DNA from 3 places in the Pseudoalteromonas shioyasakiensis genome. Region 1 is predicted to be linked to each of the others. Evidence: predicted binding sites of a transcription regulator. Region 1 holds the regulator's gene; each other region holds the start of a gene.

Evidence for each region. The regulator sigma-54, encoded in region 1, starts transcription at its own class of promoters, with help from an activator protein. The targets are predictions, from matches to a motif close to GTTGGCACGNNNNTNGNNT.
Region 2: a site for sigma-54 is predicted at 1,220-1,238, ahead of KQP93_RS00345 (YggN family protein). Genes of this name have one in related genera too.
Region 3: a site for sigma-54 is predicted at 1,317-1,335, ahead of KQP93_RS14295 (DUF3192 domain-containing protein). Genes of this name have one in related genera too.

Annotation. Positions count from the first base shown of each region.
Region 1 is NZ_CP077770.1:482,611-485,801, forward strand. It holds gene rapZ (RNase adapter RapZ) at 1-202, opposite strand, end outside; gene ptsN (PTS IIA-like nitrogen regulatory protein PtsN) at 203-655, opposite strand; gene hpf (ribosome hibernation promoting factor) at 659-946, opposite strand; gene KQP93_RS02320 (RNA polymerase factor sigma-54) at 974-2,470, opposite strand; gene lptB (LPS export ABC transporter ATP-binding protein) at 2,586-3,191, opposite strand, start outside.
Region 2 is NZ_CP077770.1:63,197-66,387, reverse strand. It holds gene KQP93_RS00360 (AzlD domain-containing protein) at 1-49, shown strand, start outside; gene KQP93_RS00355 (glutathione peroxidase) at 157-639, shown strand; gene KQP93_RS00350 (PA3496 family putative envelope integrity protein) at 694-882, opposite strand; gene KQP93_RS00345 (YggN family protein) at 1,274-2,074, shown strand; gene KQP93_RS00340 (aminotransferase-like domain-containing protein) at 2,136-3,191, opposite strand, start outside.
Region 3 is NZ_CP077770.1:3,076,476-3,079,666, forward strand. It holds gene zntR (Zn(2+)-responsive transcriptional regulator) at 1-176, opposite strand, end outside; gene KQP93_RS14290 (D-2-hydroxyacid dehydrogenase) at 271-1,215, shown strand; gene KQP93_RS14295 (DUF3192 domain-containing protein) at 1,379-1,759, shown strand; gene KQP93_RS14300 (GGDEF domain-containing response regulator) at 1,797-2,720, opposite strand; gene KQP93_RS14305 (response regulator) at 2,689-3,191, opposite strand, start outside.

The DNA of each region.
Region 1 (3,191 bases):
TAAATTCTTGCTGCTCTTTCGGTAAGTTACGTACGTCGATGCTGACCGCTATTTTATCGTAGTTATCAGACACACTTCGTACGAGCGAAGGAAGTAGATTAACTGGAATATTATCAACGCAATAATACCCTAAGTCTTCCAGTACTCGTAAAGCGACCGATTTACCTGAGCCTGAGCGACCGCTGATAATTATTAATTCCATTTATGCCTCTGCTGATATGACCTGAAACAGTTGCTGATCGGTAGTTGCACTACGCAGCTGTTTACAAAACTCTTTATCTTTAAGTCTATCAGCAATTGTTGATAAGGTCTTTAGGTGAAGCTGACAGTCACCATCTGGTACGATGAGTGCTACAAAAATATCAACCGGGCGATTATCAATTGCATCAAAATTAATAGGGGATTCACTCACTATCACAAAAGCATGAGGTTCATCTGCGCCACTCATTCGGCCATGTGGAATAGCAATACCTCGGCCAATGCCGGTGCTACCTAGTTTTTCTCGGTTGAGTAAAGCATCTAGGATATCTTGTTGCGATAAATGAGGAAGCTGCTGGTGAGCCAGTTCGCTGATATATTCAAGAATTCTTTTTTTGCTATTAAAAAGGACCGCAGCTTTGCTGCAGTCCTGGTTAGTAAGTGAACTTAGTTTCATAATTTAATGTCGAGCTAATTTCTCTTTGTGTTTAATGACTTGGCGATCGAGTTTATCGATCAGTGAGTCAATGGCTGCGTACATATCTTGATGTTCTGTAGAAGCGAATAACTCGCCTCCGTTTACATGTAAAGTTGCTTCTGCTTTTTGGCTTAATTTTTCTACATCTAGAATGACATGAACATTATTAATATGGTCAAAATGCCTTTCTAGTTTCGCAAACTTGGTGTTTACATAGTCTCTTAATGAATCTGTGATTTCTACATGACGACCAGTTAAATTTAGTTGCATAAGCATTTTTCCTTCTATGTAAAACGTCTAAATCAGACTCTTACGCTGATTAGACGGAGGTATTGCTAGAGACTCACGATATTTTGCAATTGTACGTCTAGCTACTTTAATTCCTTGCTCAGCCAATATATCTGCAATTTTGCTATCACTCAATGGTTTAGCTGAGTTTTCTGCAGCGACTAACTTCTTGATTAAAGCGCGTATTGCTGTAGAAGAACACTCACCACCATTTTCGGTGCTGACATGGCTTGAGAAGAAATATTTCAACTCAAAAATACCCCGTGGGGTATGCATATATTTTTGCGTTGTTACCCGTGAAATCGTCGATTCATGCATTTCGACCATTTCAGCAACATCATTTAGCACCATCGGCTTCATTGCCTCAGGGCCATGCTCAAAGAAAGCTTGTTGTTGTTGAACGATACAGTTGGTCACTTTTAATAGCGTATCGTTACGGCTTTCTAAGCTTTTAATAAACCACTTAGCTTCTTGTAAGTGAGAGCGAATAAATTGGCTGTCGCTACTTGATTTAACAGAGCGAGACATCGCCGCATATTGGCTGTTCACTCTAATCTTTGGCATACAGTCTGGGTTTAACTCGACTACCCAGCGACCTTTTACTTTTTTTACTGATACATCAGGTATGACGTACTCAGACTCTTCGCGCACTATGCTATCCGCAGGCTTAGGATTTAAGCTGTGGATGAGCGTCATCACTTCTTTAAGCTCGTTTTCTTTAAGCTTAGTCTTTTTCATCAAAGTTCGATAGTCGCGACTCGCTAATAATTCGATATGCTCAGATAAAACCATTTTAGTTTCAGCTAAATATGGCGTATTAGCATCGAATTGACGTAACTGAATGCACAGACATTCTTGTAAACTGCGTGCGCCAATACCAACAGGATCAAATAACTGAATTCTTTTTAAGACCGCTTCGACTTCATCAAGTTCGATTTCTTCTTCATCGCTATTTTGATTAAAGCTTTCGACGATATCTTCACAGCTTACCGTTAAAATACCTGATTCATCGATAGCTTCTACAATTGCCACAGCAATCGCTTCATCAGTAGGGCTAAATGGCGTGAGCTGTAATTGCCACATTAGGTATTCGTGAAGGGTTTCGGTTGATGCACCCTGATAGATTGATTCATCTTCAGGCATTGGCCCTGACGATGTTGAAGGGGCGGCACTCATGTACTCATCCCAGGTAACATCCATAGCTAAGTCATCGCTTACGGTGTCTTTATTGAGAGCATCACTACTTTCTTGCTCGTATTCGCTAGGAGCTTCTTCGGCAGACGCGCTGACTTGCACATCGTCAGATTCAGCTTTTTGCTCATTCTTGCCGGTGCTTTCTTCGTTGTAATCCGCTTCTTCCACTTCAAGTAGAGGATTACTATCAAGCGCTTCTTGAATTTCTTGCTGGAGATCCAATGTACTGAGCTGCAACAAACGAATAGCTTGTTGCAGTTGTGGAGTCATTGTAAGTTGCTGGCCCATGCGCAGCTGTAATGATTGCCTCATGTATCCCTAACAATCCTTTTTAAGTTATCGATAACTGTGCAAACACAGTTAAGTCATTATCGATTTATTGTCATTGTTATAAGTCTAGCAGATGCTCTAGTCGCTGGCGTAATGGTTACAGCCTGAATTGCTCGCCTAGATATACATCGCGTACAGTTTGGTCTGCTAATACGTGCTCAGGTGTGCCTGATGCAATTAGCTCCCCATGAGAAACAATGTAGGCTTTTTCACAAACATCAAGGGTTTCTCGAACATTATGGTCAGTAATTAGTACACCAATACCACGATTTTTTAGGTGCTCAATTATTTTCTTTATATCTAACACTGAAATTGGATCAACACCAGCAAAAGGCTCATCTAAAAGGATAAATTTAGGATTTGCGGCTAATGCGCGAGCAATTTCAACACGGCGGCGTTCACCACCTGACAGCGCCATACCTTGGCTATCGCGAATGTGTTGGATGCTAAATTCATCGAGTAAGCTATTTAGTGTTTCTTCGCGACCTGCTTTGTTTAGATCTTTGCGAGTTTCTAAAATAGCCATCAAGTTTTGGTACACCGTTAACTTTCGAAAAATTGACGATTCTTGTGGCAGATAGCCGATACCTAAGCGGGCACGATTGTGCATTGGCAAAAGGGTAATATCGTTATCATCAATGCTGATTTTACCTTTGTCGCTTGGTACTAAGCCTACAATCATGTAGAAGGTGGTGGTTTTACC
Region 2 (3,191 bases), 420 kb from region 1:
ATACTACACAACACTGGCAGGGATGGGATTATTTATAATTTTAAGTTAGCTGCGATGCTTAACACCAAATAAGAAAAGCGCTGATTAAAATTTACCCTTTTAGAAAAACTCCAAGCAAGTTAGAATCAATGCAACAATAATAAAAAAGTTATCATTATGAGCGAATTTCACCAACTCTCAGCCACCAGCCTACAAGGCCAAACCGTTGACTTTTCTGATTTTGAAAACAAGGTCGTACTTGTTGTAAATACAGCAAGTAAATGTGGCTTCACTCCACAATATGAAGGCTTACAAGCACTGCATGAAAAGTATCATGAGCAAGGCTTAGTGATAATTGGTTTTCCTTGTAACCAATTTGGTAAACAAGAACCAGGTGATGCAAAAGAAATTAAAGAAGGCTGCCTAATTAACTATGGCGTTAGCTTTTTAATGATGAGCAAAGTCGATGTGAATGGCGAACATGCTCACCCTGTTTTTAGATACCTAAAATCAGAGTTACCAGGTTTTATCACCCGCAAAATAAAATGGAACTTCACCAAATTTTTAATTGGTAAAGATGGCAAGGCCATTAAGCGATATGCGCCACTTACAAAGCCTGAACAGCTCGAATCAGACATCGCAGCTGCACTGAGCAAATAACAAAGCATAAAAAAGCAATAAAGAGGCAAATTGCCTCTTTATCTAAATTAATGCTTAGTCGTTCAAGTACTCGTCAAAGTCGTCATCGCCTAAGTTTCTGCGCAAGCGTTTTTGCTCAAGATAGTCTTCCAACTTCTTCTTTACGCGTTGCTTTTTCTTGTCGTGTTGATTACGCCCGACCATTTCGTACTCGTCTTCAACAAAATCGTCATCTAGCGCGTCATAACTAAATGTCTTACCCACAACCCACTCCATAAAGTGTTTGAGACCAATTCTTGAGATTAAAATTTGCTCGATGAATTGGCAAAGATTAAAAAGCTCAGTAGTAATTTAGTATCTAAAAAACCACCAAAATAAAGCCATACACCCATGCTAAATAGGTCATATGTCAATATTGTGAATAAATAGCGCTAAATTTGATTTCTGAAAAGTGAGAGTTTTTTATCGTTTCGATAAGAGTCATTTATGCATGTGTATTTTTTAGTTAATTTGACTAAAAAATGGTTAAAAAGTTACTCTCCGCAATTTTTAAAAAAGCCTAAAAATACAGCAAGCAATTGAATTAATTAAATTTATAAATTTTGGCATTCAATTTGATTATGTATTAGTGTCATTTCAAACAGGAAAGAAAAAAATGAAAAAGTTATTGTTAGTAAGTTCTTTATTTATCGCTACCGGCGCAATGGCTCATAACGATAATGATACAAATATTTCATTCAGCGGTGAGCAGTGTGATGTTGAATTTATAAATGATGTACGCATCACACCAAGCGAGTTAGAAGTATACACAGCCGATAATCGCACTATGAAAATCATCGATCAGAACACTTTATATATCGATGGTCAAAGCGTGTCGCTTGATGCTTCACAACAGCAAGCAATTGCAGATTACTCAGACAGCTTACGCAGCCAACTTCCTGAAGTAGCAAATATCGCACTTGATGGCGTAAAAATAGCAGGTGTAGCCATCGAAGAAGTATCAAATGCTTTCAATATTGATGGCCTAAGCGACATTTCAGAATTAATGGACGATATCAGCGTAGAAGTACAAAACGCTTTCTATCAGCAAGGTGCGTTCACCATGGGTCAGCAAAATTTCGAAAAATTTGGCCAAAACTTTGAAGACCAATTCGATGAGCAAATTGAATCGGCTGTAGAGTCAGCCATGATGCAATCAATGGGCAGCATTTTAGTGGCACTAGGTTCTGAGCTTTTAGGTTCAGGTGGCGACATGGATGAGTTTGAGCAACGTATGGAAAACATGGGCGCACAAATAGAAGCACGCGTAGAAACACAGGCAGCTCAACTTGAAGAACGAGCAGATGCATTATGCGGCAGCTTTGCTGATATCGCTCATAAAGAGCAAGAGCTAGTTGTTCTAGTACCAGAGCTAAAAGAGTATCAACTATTTACTTTCAAACAGAACGCAGAGTAATGAATTAACATCCCTGAACCAAAACACTTGGTCCTTTGCGCAGAGCTTGCTCTGCGCTTTTTTATTTTTTGGCCAGCGCAGTCAGTTGCGATAACGTTTTAATCGCCTGCTCTAAGTTTTCAGACCAAGGCAAGCCATAACTTAAGCGAAAACAGCTACGGTACTTTTTACCCGCTGAGAATATCAACCCTGGAGTAATGCTGATCCCCGCCTCTAGTGCCAAATGGAATAACTTTACCGCATCATATTGGCTACCAAGGTCAACCCAGATAACACAGCCCCCTTGCGGGTTACTTATACGCGCACAACTTGGCATATATTGCTGCAGGCACCAAATCATTCGCTCTTTGTTGGTACTTAAGCGCTGTCTAAGCAAACGAATGTTACGGTCGTACTCACCGCTAGCTATAAACTCATACAAGGTCCACTGGTTTATAAGTGGCGCAGAGCAACTAAGCGCGCGTTTGTGTCGCCTTGCTTGCTCTGCAAACTTACCAGCAATGATCCAACCTATGCGGTAACTAGGGGCAGCTGTTTTTGAAAACGACGCGCAGGTGATCACTAAGCCCTTTTTTGAATAGGCCTGTGCAGGAGTGGCACGCTTAGCTGTAAAATGTAAGTCGCCATAAACATCATCCTCAATAAGTACCACGTCGCGTTGCTCTAAAAGTGCCACTAATTGCTCACGCTTGGCATCAGGCATAAAACTGCCAACTGGGTTATTTAATGAGGTTGAAAACACACAGGCTTTTATATCATGCTCATCGAGTGCTTGAGCCAAATCATCTAGCCATATTCCTTCATCGGGGCACAGCGGTACTTCCAGCGCCTTTAAACCTAAGCTTTCAATTAATTCGATAATGCCAAAATAACAAGGCGACTCGATAGCAATAACATCACCGGGTTTAGCGACACACTTAAGGGCAATCGCCAACGCTTCTTGAGCACCATTGGTGATCACTAATTCATCGCTATCAACCCCAATGCCAAAGTCCAAATAGCGATGAATGAGTTGTTTTTTAAGTGGTGCAAAACCATCCATCGGGCCGTAATTAATTGCCGATGCGCCAGCCAGTGTCATTACTCGGCGCATTGTTCGTGCCAGTGCTTTATCTGT
Region 3 (3,191 bases), 1.2 Mb from region 1:
CTAAAGCCAACATTCTTTGCTCTGAGAATAAACGCCATTTGTTTATAGTCATTCTCAGAATAAAAACGATATCCCACGTCTGAACGCGAACTAGGCGTTAACAAACCATGCTTTTCGTAGTACCGTAGCGTATCTGTTGAGACACCCAACTGACGGGCAAACTCACCTATTTTCATCACCGTCTCCATTGTGAAGCGTTTAATTATTATGCTCACTATAAACCTTGGAGTACACCCCAAGGTCAAGCAATAAATTAAAAAAGGAAAGCACATGAATATTACTGTCCTTGATGCAGCGACATTAGCCAACACTTCGTTAGATGCCCTAGCGCAATTAGGTAAATTAACCTGTTACGACTTAACCGCCCAAGAACAGGTTGTTGAGCGCTGCGAAGATGCCGATGTCGTTATCAGTAATAAAGTGGTGATTGATCAGCACGCCATGAGCAAATTAACTAATTTAAAATTAATATGTGTTGCAGCGACGGGTACTAACAACATTGATTTAGATGCAGCCAAAGAACATAACATCGCTGTGACCAATGTCGCATGCTATTCAACACCGAGTGTGGTGCAGCATACCTTTACTCTCATCACTAATTTATTGGGCAATACTCACAGATACATTAATGATTGCCAGCAAGGCTTATGGCAGCAAAGCCCTATGTTTTGCCGATTAGATTACAGCTTTAATGAAATTGCCGGCAAAACACTGGCTATTGTTGGCTATGGCTCACTGGGTAAAGCCGTTGCCGATGTAGCACGCGCCTTTGGTGCCAATGTCATCATTAGTGAACGAAAAGGCCAAACGCCTCGTGAAGGTCGTGTTAGTTTCAATGATGCCCTAACCACGGCCGATATTATTAGTGTTCACTGCCCGCTTACTGATGAAACACGCAACCAAATCGCCGCGGCAGAATTAAGCATGATGAAACCGTCAGCTATCATCATTAATACTGCTCGTGGTGGGATCATCAATGAAGCCGATTTAGCTGATGCATTAGCTAATAATGTCATAGCCGGAGCTGGTGTTGATGTACTCAGTAAAGAACCCGCAGAGCACGAAAACCCGCTGGCACAATACAAAGGTGCAAACTTATTACTTACCCCACACATTGCATGGGCCAGCCAAGAGTCTATCGTGCGCTTAGTTAACGAAATTGCGTTAAATATCCAAGCATTTAATCAAGACGAAACTCGTAACAGGTTGGTCTAAATAGCAATTTATTAGTCAATAGAGCTAAGTAGTTAGTAATTTATTACTTAGTCTATTGACTAAAAACAACCTAAATAATTGATTTAGTTATGATTTAACAATTTGGCAAGCAGCTTGCTATTAAGTGAATAACTATAAAACAATTTCTTCGGGATAAAATAACATGAAAAAAGCACTTCTAATTGCCGCGCTAACTGCACCATTTTTAACTGGTTGTGTCATTGCTGTTTCTGACGGTGAAGCTGACACACATTGGGCAGGTAACTCTTCTAGCTGGCAGAAACAGCATAAAAACAACCGTGAAGTGATTTCTAACCTTGCATTAGATACGAGCTACCAAACTGTATTAAATAAACTAAATACACCTAACTTTACCGAGTTATTAAAGCAAGGTGATGATGTTTACCAAGTATTATTCTATGCAACGCATAGTATTCACTCTGATGGCAAGATGACTAAAGACGAGTGTACGCCACTCGTATTTAAAAATGATAAGTTAATTGGCGTGGGTGATACGATTTATAAATCGCTAAGTAACGGCTAATTAGCATATTTAAGTTCTGTAAGTAGGCAGCTATTGCCTACTTATGTTCGCTCACCGCTATCATTCTCGATACTATCTGATCTCGTCCGGCATCCTTAGCCTGATAAAGACCTAAATCAGCTTCTTCAAGCAAAGTTTGTTCTGCATAAACCTGACCATTTTCTGTGGTCGCAATACCTATACTAATTGTGACATGGTCAGCATTTAGCGACGCTTTGTGTGGAATGTTTAAATCATTCACGGCATTGCGCAATTTATTTGCAAACGACATAGCCTCTTTCGCTGAAGTATTGGGTAACACCGCAGCAAACTCTTCACCACCATAACGAGCAACAAAGTCACTGCCTCGTTCACAAGCTCCAACTAAGGCATGAGCAATTTGTTTTAAGCAATCATCACCTGCTCGGTGACCATAGCAATCGTTGTAACGTTTAAAGTGATCAACATCCATCAATAACACCGATAACGGGGTTTGATCTCGACGGCAACGACGCCACTCTCGCGCTAAATTTTCATCTAAATAACGTCGGTTTGGGATCTCTGTTAAGCCATCAATTGAGGCGAGCATTTCGAGTAAGTCATTTTTTTGTTTGATCAGCAGCTGATTGCGCACTCGAGCACGCACGATAGCAGCACTAAATGGTTTAGTGATGTAGTCCATCGCGCCTAATTCAAGGCCCTTCGCTTCGTCATCATGGCTGGTATTGGCTGAAATAAATATTACAGGCAGCATACTGGTGGTCGCGCTTTCTTTTAATTTAGTAAGCACTTCGTAGCCGTCAATGCCGGGCATTACAATATCCAAGATCAACAAATCAACAGTTTGCGTTTTTAAAAACGTCAGTGCTTTTTCGCCACTCTCAACACAAAAAACATCATAGTCTTGCTGCAATGTTTTCTCTAATACCAAGCGGTTTAACGGATCGTCATCAACAATCAGTACCTTGGCTCTTTTCAACATCAGTAGATCCTTGTTCGATGATAAATGCGATGACCTGTTTCATTTGCCATTGCAACTCATCATTTAATTGTTCGGGCAGTTCGCCATCGGCCTTAAGCCTAGCTTCACATTGCTGAGCGCACGCTGACAATCGCTTAAAACCGAGATTTCCGGCTGACCCTTTTACATTATGAACCACACGGACCAACTCATCGGTAGTTTTTAATGTAGAGATTTGTAATAACTGCTCTGCTGCCATAGTCGCAAACTTCGACAACATAGTTAATACTAACTTAGTATTGTTTGCAAACTGAGACAGTATAAAAGCTTGATCAAAAAAGACTTCTTTTGTGTTATCGAGTTCACTCATTGCTAAAAACAACTTACTAGCAACAATCGGTTTAGTTAAATGCTTATTCATACCCGCCGCGATTGAATGCTCAATATCTTCGCTTTCACTGTGTGCAGTGAGTGCGTAAATCGGCATTTGCT